3 regions of the Paenibacillus sp. 1-18 genome follow, and region 2 is predicted to be linked to each of the others. Evidence: riboswitches for the same ligand, from Rfam matches in the RefSeq annotation. Region 2 holds a riboswitch; each other region holds the start of a gene.
The links. Region 2 has a riboswitch for cyclic di-AMP ahead of L693_RS0118790 (3D domain-containing protein). Riboswitches for the same ligand answer to the same signal wherever they lie in the genome.
Positions count from the first base shown of each region.

Region 1: it holds a riboswitch for cyclic di-AMP, as region 2 does, so the genes downstream of both, L693_RS0100815 (hypothetical protein) here and L693_RS0118790 (3D domain-containing protein) in region 2, are expected to answer to the same signal.
Region 3: it holds a riboswitch for cyclic di-AMP, as region 2 does, so the genes downstream of both, L693_RS0112005 (TrkH family potassium uptake protein) here and L693_RS0118790 (3D domain-containing protein) in region 2, are expected to answer to the same signal.

Region 1 is NZ_ASSB01000016.1:2,520-6,771, reverse strand. Features, by position in the region: gene kdpA (potassium-transporting ATPase subunit KdpA) at 50-1,726, opposite strand; gene kdpF (K(+)-transporting ATPase subunit F) at 1,876-1,953, opposite strand; gene L693_RS0100815 (hypothetical protein) at 2,108-2,503, opposite strand; cyclic di-AMP (ydaO/yuaA leader) riboswitch at 2,619-2,791, opposite strand; tRNA gene L693_RS0100810 (tRNA-Leu) at 3,341-3,423, opposite strand; gene L693_RS0100805 (urease accessory UreF family protein) at 3,667-4,252, shown strand, end outside.
Region 2 is NZ_ASSB01000299.1:15,491-19,742, reverse strand. Features, by position in the region: gene L693_RS0118805 (HD domain-containing protein) at 1-475, shown strand, start outside; gene L693_RS0118800 (TatD family hydrolase) at 518-1,288, shown strand; cyclic di-AMP (ydaO/yuaA leader) riboswitch at 1,490-1,769, shown strand; gene L693_RS0118790 (3D domain-containing protein) at 2,041-3,189, shown strand; gene rnmV (ribonuclease M5) at 3,336-3,881, shown strand; gene rsmA (16S rRNA (adenine(1518)-N(6)/adenine(1519)-N(6))-dimethyltransferase RsmA) at 3,889-4,252, shown strand, end outside.
Region 3 is NZ_ASSB01000196.1:18,980-23,231, reverse strand. Features, by position in the region: gene L693_RS0112015 (LysR family transcriptional regulator) at 1-116, shown strand, start outside; gene L693_RS0112010 (potassium channel family protein) at 122-799, opposite strand; gene L693_RS0112005 (TrkH family potassium uptake protein) at 817-2,157, opposite strand; cyclic di-AMP (ydaO/yuaA leader) riboswitch at 2,600-2,748, opposite strand; gene L693_RS0112000 (CPBP family intramembrane glutamic endopeptidase) at 3,009-4,252, shown strand, end outside.

The DNA of each region.
Region 1 (4,252 bases), on a different contig from region 2:
CAAGCACCCCGTTCATCCATTCTCATTTTCTTCTTCATGCTATTCTTCATCACATGGTCAAAAATTCAGCTACAGGCCCCAATACGATGACTGGCAAAAAGGTCAACGCACCAATCAACAGGACAACTCCGATCAGGATAGCCCCAAACAGCTTGTTGTCCGTGCGAAGTGTGCCCGTCGTCACCGGAGTCGGCGCTTTGGCATTCAATGAAGCCGCAACAGCCAACAGTGCAACCATAGATACATACCGTCCAAAGAACATCACTACGCCTGTCATAATGTTCCAAAACACGTTGTTATCCGCAAGACCTTCGAATCCCGAACCGTTATTTGCCGCAGAGGACGCATATTCATAAAGCACCTGAGTCAGCCCATGATATCCGGGGTTTGTGACCGCATCATATCCCCAATGACTCATAAATGCGAGCGCAGTCGGGGCCAGAATGAGAAACGGGTGTACCAGAATGGCAATCGCAATTAGCTTCATTTCCTTGCCTTCAATTTTCCTACCCATAAATTCCGGGGTTCTTCCGACCATCAGTCCGCATATAAACACACCCAGAATCGCGTACATCAGCATGTTCATCAGCCCGACACCCTTGCCGCCGAAAATGACGTTTAGCATCATTTCACCCAAAGCAGCCATACCACCCAGCGGGGTCAGAGTGTCATGCATATTATTGACCGAGCCCGTCGTTGCCGCTGTCGTCACCGCAGTGAATAATGCCGATTGTCCAATGCCAAAGCGCACCTCTTTCCCTTCCATACTTCCTTGAGAAGCATCCACACCCAGCGCCTGTATCAGTGGATTCCCCGTCTTCTCAGATACGTACGTAATGGACAGAAAAATGAGGAACAATACCATCATCGAGCTAAAAATAATCCAGCCCTGCTTGCGATTACGGGCAAACAATCCAAAGGTATACGGCAGCGAAGCCGGCATCACCCACATAGCCAAAATTTCCAGCACGTTCGTCCAGGGACTTGGATTCTCAAAAGGATGCGCAGAGTTGGCTCCCGCATAACCGCCTCCATTCGTACCTAAATGCTTGATGGATTCCAAGGAAGCAATCGGCCCCAAAGCAATCTGCTGCTGTGTTCCGCTCAGCGTCGTAACATTCGCCGTAGGCTGTAGCGTCTGCGGTACCTTCAATCCAACCAGCACCAGCGTGAGCACAAAGGCAAGCGGCAGGAAAATCCGTATAATCGCCTTGATAAAATCTTGAAAAAAATTGCCCATTCCTTCACCGCGCCGCGTCAATCCTCTCATAAAAGCCGCAGCAACAGCAAATCCGGAAGCAGCCGAAGTGAACATCATCATCGTGACAAACGCCATCTGTGTCAGATACGTAAGTCCGCTTTCTCCACTATAATGCTGGAGATTCGTATTGGTCATAAAGCTGATCACCGTGTTAAAAGTCAATGAAGCTTCCATATTGCCGTTCCCAGCCGGATTGCCGGGAAGCATTCCTTGCAAACGCAACAACACATAGCTGATGATTACCAGCACGACATTGGTAGCAAGAAAGCTCATAACATACGTAGTCCAGCGCATACTCCCCAGCTTCTTCAAGCCTACAATCTTATAAATCAGCTTTTCCGTTCCGCCAAAAATCCGATCCGTCCGATTCGGTTCATTCGAGAATACATGATACATATAAGTGCCCACTGGCTTTACCAAGAGCAGCAATATGACAATCACAATCCCAATTTGCAGCAGCTCCATCCTCTATTCCTCCTTCAAAATGCTCCTGCGTGTGTAGAACAACAGACCTGACTCAGACCACCAATCGAATGCACACGTTTACGCCAAACCGCCATCTGTGAAGCCTGATCCATGATCTGCTGTTCTTGTCCGCTTCATCTTATAGCTGATTAGAACTTTTCAGGGTTCAGGAGCGCGTAGATTAAATACACCAACACCATAGCCGTGAGCGCAAGCACAACAATCATCCTTTTCGCCCTCCTTTAGAGGTCTGCGCATCACACCAGCGTACAAATAGCAGTATCGCTCCATAACTCACAGCCAGCACGAGCAGCATGTATATATCCATCATGTTCAAGCCCTCCCGTATAAAAAATCATAAAACAACTATGTTATAAGCGCTTATCCGTTCAGCAGAAAACCCACCTCTCCGTTCAATGTGTAAATCACATGATCCGCTCCCAATCCCCGATAAATTCCTTGTGGATTGCAGCCGTGCGTGATGACATAGATCAAATCTGATGTCAGTGGCCGACATATTTGCAGGAAACGGCAAGTCAGATTCAAGCTGTTTTCGAACAAATACACGCTGCCAATTTCTTTTTTGGGAAAATTCCATTTTCCCGCTTGCATCGTATTGATGCGTACAATGTGCTCCACACCCATTTTTTTGAGCTGTCGTTCCTCCTGAGCGCTATTGGTGAGTACCGCAAACGCCAGTTTTTTGAACATGAGCAACTTCACAAAACTTCTGCCCGCTTCATTCGGTGCAGTGACAATAATTAACCGACCTTCCATCAGTAGCTCCTCTCCCGGTATAAAAAGACAACAAAAAGAAGCCGAAGGAAAAAGGCTTTCCTCCGGCTTCTTACATATCCATGATAAAATAAACCATGGCTGCACACGGCGGTTTGTTGCCTCTCCCTGTACGCTTACGAGGTTAGCTGTCGGATTTGGACGTGAGAGTCGCCCTATTTCTGGCACTTGGCCAGAAAATTCACCCCATGAGACCACGGCTTCCAGAGCCTAATTAATCCCGATTGGTTCCCCCGCTCTTGCATTTGCAAAATTCAGCGCTTAAATAATTCGTTGCTGCATTCATTCTTGTTAATTGAAATTACGTCTTGAATCATACACCCGCACAAGGAACACTGTAAAGCTCACCTGTGGGGTTATAATCGTTCTTTGGAGCACAAAAGATCAATAATAACGCTTACAAAATGACTATGCTTCTCCCATCTCCTTGAATCTCTGTTTTTCACCCCTTTTTAAAAATGAAAGGCATGTCAATATTGGCGTAATGGGACGAGTTTTGTCCTTTTATTGTAAAAGCGAAAGTAAATGTGCTATATGCACCAGATAAACGCCGATTGAGCCTGCTTTTACGATGAGAAGCACAGCAATTCGCTCTATTTGCTGCGCAATTTACCGTTTTGAACAAAATGCGATTTTACAATAACAAAACACACGTTACATCTATTGCGACTTGCAACTCCGGTAAGCTGGCAGAAGATATTGAAAAGCTCTTGCGGGATAAATAAGATTCGTTTAAAACAAAAAAAGCACCCCTTCACGCAAAACGTGTCAGGATGCTTTTTTGGGTTATTGCTATTTGTAATCATGTCTTACATATAATGCGGTCGAGAGGACTCGAACCTCCACGGGCGTACGCCCACTACCCCCTCAAGATAGCGTGTCTGCCATTCCACCACGACCGCAAATCATAATGTTTTGAGGCAACGGATTTATTATACTCCCATAGCTTATATTTGTAAACCCAATTTTAATAATTATTTTATATGTAATATTAAGTAACATATAAAAGCTATAAAATATTTAATTTGACATTTTAGCAATATAAATGTGAATATATATTACATGAAACTTTAATAAATTCTAATAAACTGATTTTAAGGTTAAATAATATAACATCATTACTCATCTCAAGGAGGCGAACCACCCTGCATAAAGGCAATCGCTTACTAAATTACGCATTATTGTTGGACTCTTCCCTACCCGTCGGCGGCTTTACCCGTACTTACGGATTGGAGGAACTATTCCGAAACGGGCGCTTGACCTGTCTGCAAGACCTGGAACATTATATGCGGAACGACTTGTATCCTCAATTCACAACGCTTGACGGCATGGCCATCAAAAGCCTGTATGTCGCCATTCAACAGGAGGATGGCTGGCGTATCGCTCTTATTGATAAGCTGCTGCATACCCAACGTTCCTCTCTACAGCACGCGAAAGAGTCACGTCTGTCTGGTCAGCGTCTGATCAAGCTTGCCAAAGCGCTCTATCCTTGGCTTGAATTTGACCAGCTTGAAGCCATACTTATTCAATACAGCGCAATTGGTACACTCGCTACTGTTCATACCTGGATTAACCTGCTCCTTGGAAATGATGTGGAGCAGACTATTCACGGCTATCTTGCCGCAGCAGTATCCTTCTGTGTCGAAGATGCTTCCAAGCTGCTAAATACACCATACGAGGAAAAAAATCCTCTCATCGAGCGCATGACCGACGAATTGCTCATCACCTGGA
Region 2 (4,252 bases):
TCTGAAGGGAGACCTTACAGTAGAACAGTATCTGATGCTCGATGAGTCTCTGATTCAGACGGTGTTTAGCCAGTGGAAGCGAGAAAAGGACGACATTTTAAGCGATTTGAGCGCTCGTTTTATGGATCGTAAATTGTATAAATATGTAGAGATTGAAAATATGGATACAGATACTATTGACAGTATTCGAGAAGCTTTGGCTGAGGTTGGTTTACACCCGGAATATGATCTTGAAATTGATTTTCCGACCGATCTTCCTTATGATGTGTTTCGTAAGGGTGGCTCGACGGACAACCAGATTCTACTGCTTGGTCGCCAGGGTGAAGTGAGAGAGATTTCCGAAGTGTCGGAAATTGTACGCTCTATTAGTGGCATTCACCGAGGGAAATATCATATGTATTATCCACAAGATAAATTGAATAGGGTAAAAGACAGGCTTCCTGCCGAAATAAGGAATTATTTTGTCAAACAATAGACAAATATATAACAATGAAAGTAAAAAAAGGAGATCAGAACCTTGGAATTATTCGACACTCATACCCACTTGGATGCGCCTCAATTTGACGAAGATCGTGAAGAAGTAATAGCGCGTGCTGTCGAATCGGGAGTAACCCGGATGATTAATATCGGATTCAATCGTGAGACGATTCCATCTACCATGAAATTGATCGAGACGTATGATTTTATTTACGCGGCAGTCGGATGGCACCCACAGGATGCTATTACAATGCAGGAGGGCGACCTGGAATGGATTGCATCGTTATGCAGTCACAAAAAGGTTGTAGCCATCGGTGAGATTGGTCTGGATTATTATTGGGATACATCACCGAAGGATGTACAGCATCGTGTGCTTCGAAGTCAAATTGGTCTGGCTCGGGAGCTGAATATGCCCATTGTTATCCATAACAGGGATGCACATGAAGATATTATTAAGATTTTACGTGAGGAAAAAGCGAGTGAGGTTGGCGGAGTTATGCACTCCTTTTCCGGAAGCTGGGAGACAGCTAAAATGGTGCTGGATATGGGCTTTCACCTTTCCTTCGGTGGGCCAATTACGTTCAAAAATGCAAAGCAGCCCAAAGAGGTGCTTGCGCAGGTTCCACTGGACCGTCTGCTCATTGAAACGGATGCGCCTTATCTGACACCTCATCCATTTCGTGGAAAACGGAATGAGTCTGCACATGTGAGACTGGTGGCAGAGGCTGCCGCCCAAATCAAGGAGATTACGGTGGAGGAATTGGTGTCTATAACGACCCAAAATGCCTTGGAACGATTTGACATTCGGTGAAAAAGAGAAAAAACAAATCAAAATAATGAGATAGACGGAGCTAATCATGAATTTGTTGCAGGAAACTCGAGAATATTACAATATTTTAACCGAATATTTTAAAAAATGTACTTGAAACCTGCTTTACAACATGCATAGAAACAGGATATCATCTTTTCAGTGAATTGTTGTTTGGATGTAAACTCCAACAAGTCATTTCATGAACCAGTCTCGCTGAGTCCCTTAACAGGGAACGGGGGAACCGGTATGGCTTACTGCAGGTTCGGCATAAGGGGCGAAGAGATAATCCCTTTCGTCAGTCGGCTCGACCAAAGCTCTATCCGAAATGGGATAGATCAGGTGGAGAAGCCATATTTCGATTTCTTTCTGGGTCTTCGGGGTGAATGTGAAGGCGACCGCCATGAGCGGTTGACCCAAGCTAGGGCGACTCTCTACGTCCGAACCCGACAGCTAACCCCGTAAGCGTAACAAGAGAGAAGCCATCTCGTGCATGATTTTTCCGCATATTCACTACATGCCGGAAGCCACGAAAGAGCTCTCTAGTCTCTTTCTTTGGCTTTTTTTGTTGTGAATAAAAGAAAATCTGTCATCATACTGTGGTTAAACAGGGGAGGACAGCATGCCGCGAAGACGGGTACATGGTGCAGGACAGTCGCAGTACGGGCTTGTCTTGTAGAAAATCTGTTATAGTCACGTCAAATCTCAACTATGTCTTACTCTAGACGGCGGGCTATGTAAGGAGGACGGAGGAAATGGGCATTTTCCAAAAAGAGGAGACCCATGAGTCACGCTCATCCAGCATGTCTTACGTATTGCGTTGGAAGAAGGAAAATGTGCGCCAGGCTGCTTTGGTTGCTATTTTTCTAATCGCACTAACGATTATGATTTCAATTCTGGTGTATACTCAAGCTAAAAAACAGGTCTTTTTTGTCATCAATGGTAAGGCATCTGCGGTGGAAACCCGGGAATCCAAGCTCCAAGGTTTGCTCAATGAGCATTCCATTTCACTTCAGCCGCATGATACGGTTTCTATGCCGCTGAACGGAGCAATACAGGATGGGGATCGTATCGTCATCAAACGTGCCACTCAAGTTAAAGTATCCTCAGGCAATGAGACGAAAAAGCTGTACACAACAGAAAATACAGTAGAGGGTGCCATTCGCACTTCGGGCTATAAATTATCGTCAAATGACAAGGTTTATCCTGCGCTGGATGCTTCTGTTTCGTCTAACATGGACATAAAAATCGTCCGTGTGAAGAAACAGCAGGTCGAACAGAAGAAGCAGGTGCCTTATCAGGTCATCAAAACATCCGATCCGAGTCTTTATAAAGGCGATAATCGGGTCATCCAAAGCGGTAAATCAGGTGTTGTAGTCCAGCATGTTCAGAAGGTATACCATGACGGAAAATTGGTATCCAAGCAGCTGGTCAACAAGGAAGTCGCACAGAAGCGCGTGGATAAGGTAATTGCAGTAGGAACGAAGAAAAAGCCGGTCGTTCTGGCTGCTTCTGTCGGTCCAAAAGATGCCGTTAAGGCAACACGGGTGAGTTCGGGCAATGCTGTCCGTAAAGCAGGTGTAGATTTTAAATACAGCAAAGTATTGCAAAATGTCTCCATGACGGCGTACTCCTCACAAGAGTCAGGTCTCGGTACACGTACCGCTTCCGGTACACGTGTCACGGAAGGGCGCACCATCGCTGTCGATCCAAGCATCATTCCAATCGGCTGGTGGGTGTATATTGAAGGGGTGGGCTTCCGCCGTGCGGAGGATACCGGTGGCGCCATTAAAGGCCACAAAATTGATGTGTATTATGAGAGTTTAAGCCGGGCTAATCAATTTGGTCGCAAGCACGGTAAAACCGTATATGTAATCGGGCCGGTAAAGCCTGAAATCAACTAAAACAGGTTGTGTATGTTCAGGGCAATGCGATAGTATTAACATCATAGTTATGCCATGCTAAGAAGAGGATATCCTCTTCTTATTTTGTTTTCAAAAGCAGGGAAAGATAAATATAGCATGCTGTGTAGCAGTGGAGGGAAACACAAATGATCAAGGAAGTGATCGTGGTCGAGGGGCGGGATGATACGGTGGCGATTCGCCGTGCTGTCGAGGCGGATACCATAGAAACTGGCGGCTCCGCCATTAATAAAATGACGCTGCGCAAAATTGCATTGGCACAAGAGCGGCGGGGTGTCATTATTTTGACAGATCCCGATCATGCGGGAGAGCGCATCCGTAAAATTATCGCCTCCAAGGTACCCGGCTGTAAGCAGGCCTTTATACCCGAGGCGGAAGCGACGCGTAAAGGGGATATCGGGGTGGAAAATGCCTCACCGGAGGCCATCAGACACGCCCTCGCACGAGTACATACGACGGTGGAAGGAGCCGATCCACTGATTGAGTGGGCGGATTTGATTGACGCCGGACTAATCACCCATCCGAATGCTGCTGCTCGTCGTATGGCGCTCGGCAATGTACTGGGTATTGGCTATTGTAACGGGAAGCAGCTGCATAAACGGCTCGCTGTATTTCAGATCAGTCTTGAGGAATTCGCCAGTGCGCTGGCACAAATCGAAAGTGAAGGATTGTGATATCCGTATGACAGGGATTCAAGATATAGCAACACCGCGGCGTACGAAGGAAATTATTCAGCGGCACGGTTTTTCGTTTAAAAAGAGTTTGGGACAAAACTTTTTAATTGACCAAAATATTCTGAACAAGATTGTGAGTGCTGCTGGCTTGGATGATACCAAGGGCGCGCTTGAGATCGGTCCCGGCATTGGTGCTTTAACTGAAAAGCTGGCGCAATCGGCCAAGGTTGTAACTGCTGTCGAGATTGATCAGCGGCTGCTGCCAATTCTGGAGGAAGTGCTGGCTCCTTATGAGCATGTGAAGGTGCGTCACGGGGACGTGCTGAAGCTGGATCTGCGCGAGGTATTCGCCTCTGATTTTGCAGGGGTCA
Region 3 (4,252 bases), on a different contig from region 2:
AGGAGACACGCCGAACGACCTCTCTCATTTATTCGGAGACGGCAGATCTCAGCTCGACAGCGCGAAGCTGGATTAGTGAGACACGTGCCTCATTTGCAGGCTATCGTATGGTGTAGTAGGGCTAGCCTTCTTCATTGACGTTAACGACCTCATCCTCGAAGCGGGCGATATTGTCATTGGAACCGATGATGACCATAATATCGTCTGCTTTTAGCCGATCCATAGCCGTTGGTGCAATGAGAATACCGTTAGCCGTATGAAGCGCTACAATACTGCAGCCAAAGCGGGTACGGGCATTCAGCTCTGATAACGTTTTACCATTGAGACATCCAGGTACATTGAGCTCCACAATGCTGTATTCTTTGGATAGCTCCAAATAGTCGAGCAAATTAGGCGTAACCAGCTGGTGGGCCACCCGTATTCCCATATCCCGTTCAGGATAAATGACGCGATCTACACCGAGCTTTTCCAACGCCCGTCCGTGCAGAATAGATATAGCTTTCGCTACGACTTTTCTCACACCCAGCTCCTTCAGCAATATGGCGGTCAGAATGCTTACCTGAATGTCATCTCCAATAGCAACAATACCGCAATCGAAATTACGGATACCCAGTGACCGCAAAGAATCCTCATCGGTAGCATCGGCTACGACAGTATGCGTCAGCATCTCACTCATACTGTCTACAACGTCCTCGTTCCGGTCGATGCCAAGTACCTCGCACCCCATGTCCACCAATTGCAAAGCCAGGCTTGAGCCAAATCGTCCCAAGCCAATAACTACAAACTGCTGCGTTTTCATATTACTCGAAAACTCCCTTATCCTATAATCATTTTGCCTTCCGGATGCCGATATAACTCCTTACCCTTTTTGGGTCCCAGTGCATAAGCCAGCGTGAGCGGGCCGAGTCGGCCTGCAAACATCGTCAGGGTAATGACCAGCTTGCCGATAACTGTCAAATCAGATGTAAGCCCCATCGACAGTCCCACCGTTCCAAAGGCAGACACTGTTTCGAACAAAATCATCAGAAAATGATGATCTTCGGTTGCCGATAAAATCATCGTTACCCCGATCACGAACAACAGCCCCAGCAAAGTTATGGTCAAAGCTTTGTAAATTCGTGCTTGTGCAAGCCGATACTTGAACAATACAATATCTTCTCGGCCTCGCAGCATGGAAAACACTGCTCCAATGAGCAGCGCAAACGTTGTTGTCTTAATCCCGCCCCCAGTTGAGCCAGGGGAAGCCCCTATGAACATTAATATAATGATGAAAAATTGCGTAGCCTGCCGCAAGCCTGCGATGTCCAGCGTATTAGCACCAGCGGTACGAGGGGTTACCGACTGGAATAATGATCCCAGTAGCTTGCCTCCCCAATTCAACGAGCCTAATGTTTTCGGATTCGTAAACTCAAAAACAAAGATGACGAGGGTACCGACTATAATCAGTACAGCGGTCATGCTAAGTACGACCTTGGTATGCAAGGACAGTCTCTTGCGTTTGCGATATTCTGCCAGATCCGACATCACCACAAAGCCGATGCCTCCCGAGATAATCAAAAAAATAGCTGTAAAATTAACAACGGGATCATATACATAACCTGTCAGACTGTGAAAGTGACCGAATAAATCAAACCCAGCATTGTTAAACATGGAAATCGCATGCCAGATTCCAAAATAAATCGCCCTGCCTACAGGCATATCAAAAGACCAGCGAACGGCAAATATCGTAGCGCACACACCCTCAATGACCAGCGAATACAATAAAACTTTACGGATCAAGCCAACGATTCCCTCTACAGAGGTCTGATTCATCGCCTCCTGCAAAATGAGACGCTCCCGCAAGGAGATGCGACGCTTGAACACCAGCGCGATCAGGGTGGCCATGGTCATAAAACCGAGACCGCCGACCTGAATGAGCGCAGCGATCACCACCTGACCAAAGGTTGTAAAAAAGGTTCCCGTGTCCTTAACGACAAGCCCTGTGACACAGGTCGCAGAGGCCGCTGTAAATAAAGCGTCTACAAACGCAAGCGGCTTCCCCGTTGTATTTGAAATGGGTAGCATTAACAATAAACTGCCTATCAGTATGATAACGGCAAAGCCTGCAACAAATATCTGTGGTGGAGAAAGCCGAAGCCAGCTGGCATTGGGGTTCATGAATCATCACTTCTCCTACTTGTTGAATTATGAGTATGGAGATCGCTCCGGGTGCAGATTGTTCCTCCGCTACTGCCAGCTCATAAAATCACCAATCTCTTTTCAGTTTCTTTCGTCCGTTTCTTTTAGAGAAAACAGAAAAGTATCCGCAAAGCGGGATACTTTTGCCTTTCAACACTCACTACTTCATACCTCACTACCTTATGAAACGTTTGGTGACTTTAAGGCGGGCAGCAGCGCAGCGGTCCATTTGAATCTGGAGAAGCGGTAGCGCTCGCCTTTGCCTCTGAATTTTAACCTTATCAGGGTTTATCTAATCCAATAAAATTCAGAGTCAACAGCGATCGGAAGATCAAATGGAACGCGGAGCGTCCTTAACTCAGCAAACTTTTACTCACACTTATACACACAAAAAAAGACACCGGAAAACCGAGTGCCTGACTGGGTTCCTGTTCACAGCCTACGAGGTTAGCTGACGGATTCGGGCAGTACAGTAGCCCTATTCACACGTCCGGTGCAAGACCGGCTGTAAAATTCACCCCAGTAACATGGTTCCCCCGTTTTCCTATGGAAATTCGGCTCAAATGTATAGCGTTACCTATTGTTTTATAGGCATTGCCTCAAGATTATAATCCTTCTGTATCCAGATCACAAAACCGATTTCGTCGAAAAAACGTTAATTTCGCTTTATTTTGCGAATAGGTAGCGTTTAATCGCAGTTTATCTTATTTTATTGAAACTTTAGGATGCTTTCACTCCATTTTCATGAATATCACAGCTGTGTTGGCGGGAACCTGTGCAGTGTGATATCTTTAATGGATGCACTTATTTACAGATTAAGGAGGAAACTCATGAATCCTATCGGGAAACCGGTCGTGCTCTCGGCCAATTTCAAAAGATTAGGCTTGTTGGGCGGGATTGGCCTGATTTGCTTTTTTATCTTTCAATTGCTTATTCCCTCGCTTAGCAATCCAAGTTCGGAATCATTGATGAACACAGCGACGATCAGCAAACAAGAAGCGGTTATACACGCATTAGAATTCGCCCGCTCCGAGCTGGGCTATACGGAATCACCGTCAGAAAAGCCTGTCGTCACCTATCAGGCAGAAACGGATTTTTACGGTTATTTATCCAGAGAAAAACTGCTTCAACAGTACGACCGTACATGGAAAAAAAGCTACCCTTATGAAACTTTTCGAGTCGATCTTGCTGATCCTTCTACGAAGGGCAAATTGCAAATTCATGTGGATTTATCGACCGGGAAAGTTGTTAGCTTTAAACGTGTGACCTCCAGTACCAATTACACACAAGCCGATATTTCTACGGATAAGCAAGCTCGCAGCAGGCTGATACGTGTGGCTGAGGGCGACATGACGCTTGAAGCAAAAGAGCAAGCGGCGTCCGTATGGGTCAAACGCTTTGGCTTTAAGCCATCGGACTTGAAGCTCGCGACCAGTGAAGGGGAGGGGGGATTAAGCTATACTGTAGTCGGTAAACAAATCGGCTCCTCGGTACTTACACTGGCGTTTACTTTTGAAGACGGGGATGTTCGCTCGTTCACACAGAGCTTTTCTGCCCCATCGTCCTATACCGATTATGTCAACAAGCAAACGTACTGGGCGAACTGGATGACCTATGCGGGTTATGCCTTGTTTAGCTTAGTATTGGGCATACTCGCGATCGTGTACGCATCACTCACACGGCGCCATACTTCCTTCGTACGCGGTATTGTTCTGTCCGTTGTGTATTTTGTTGCTACCATAGCGGGGACGTTGAACATGCTGCCTTTATTACAAGCAGAAGCAGGCAGTAAGGGAATGCTTATATTTCTGATGATTTTCCAGATTGGTGTTTCCCTCGCTATGGCCGTAGCACTCTACTTCTCCCTGGTCGGCGGTGACGGGCTCATGCGTCAGGTTGGACTGAATGCATGGCCACGTGCCAAAGAGCCGGGCTACGGGCTGTATGTGCTTCGCAGTATGTATGTCGGCTACTTGTGGGCCTTTATATTGCTCGGAGTACAATCCATTTTGTTCTTTGTGCTGGAACGCACACTCAATACGTTCTCCACAACAGATGCCACGCAATCTCCTTA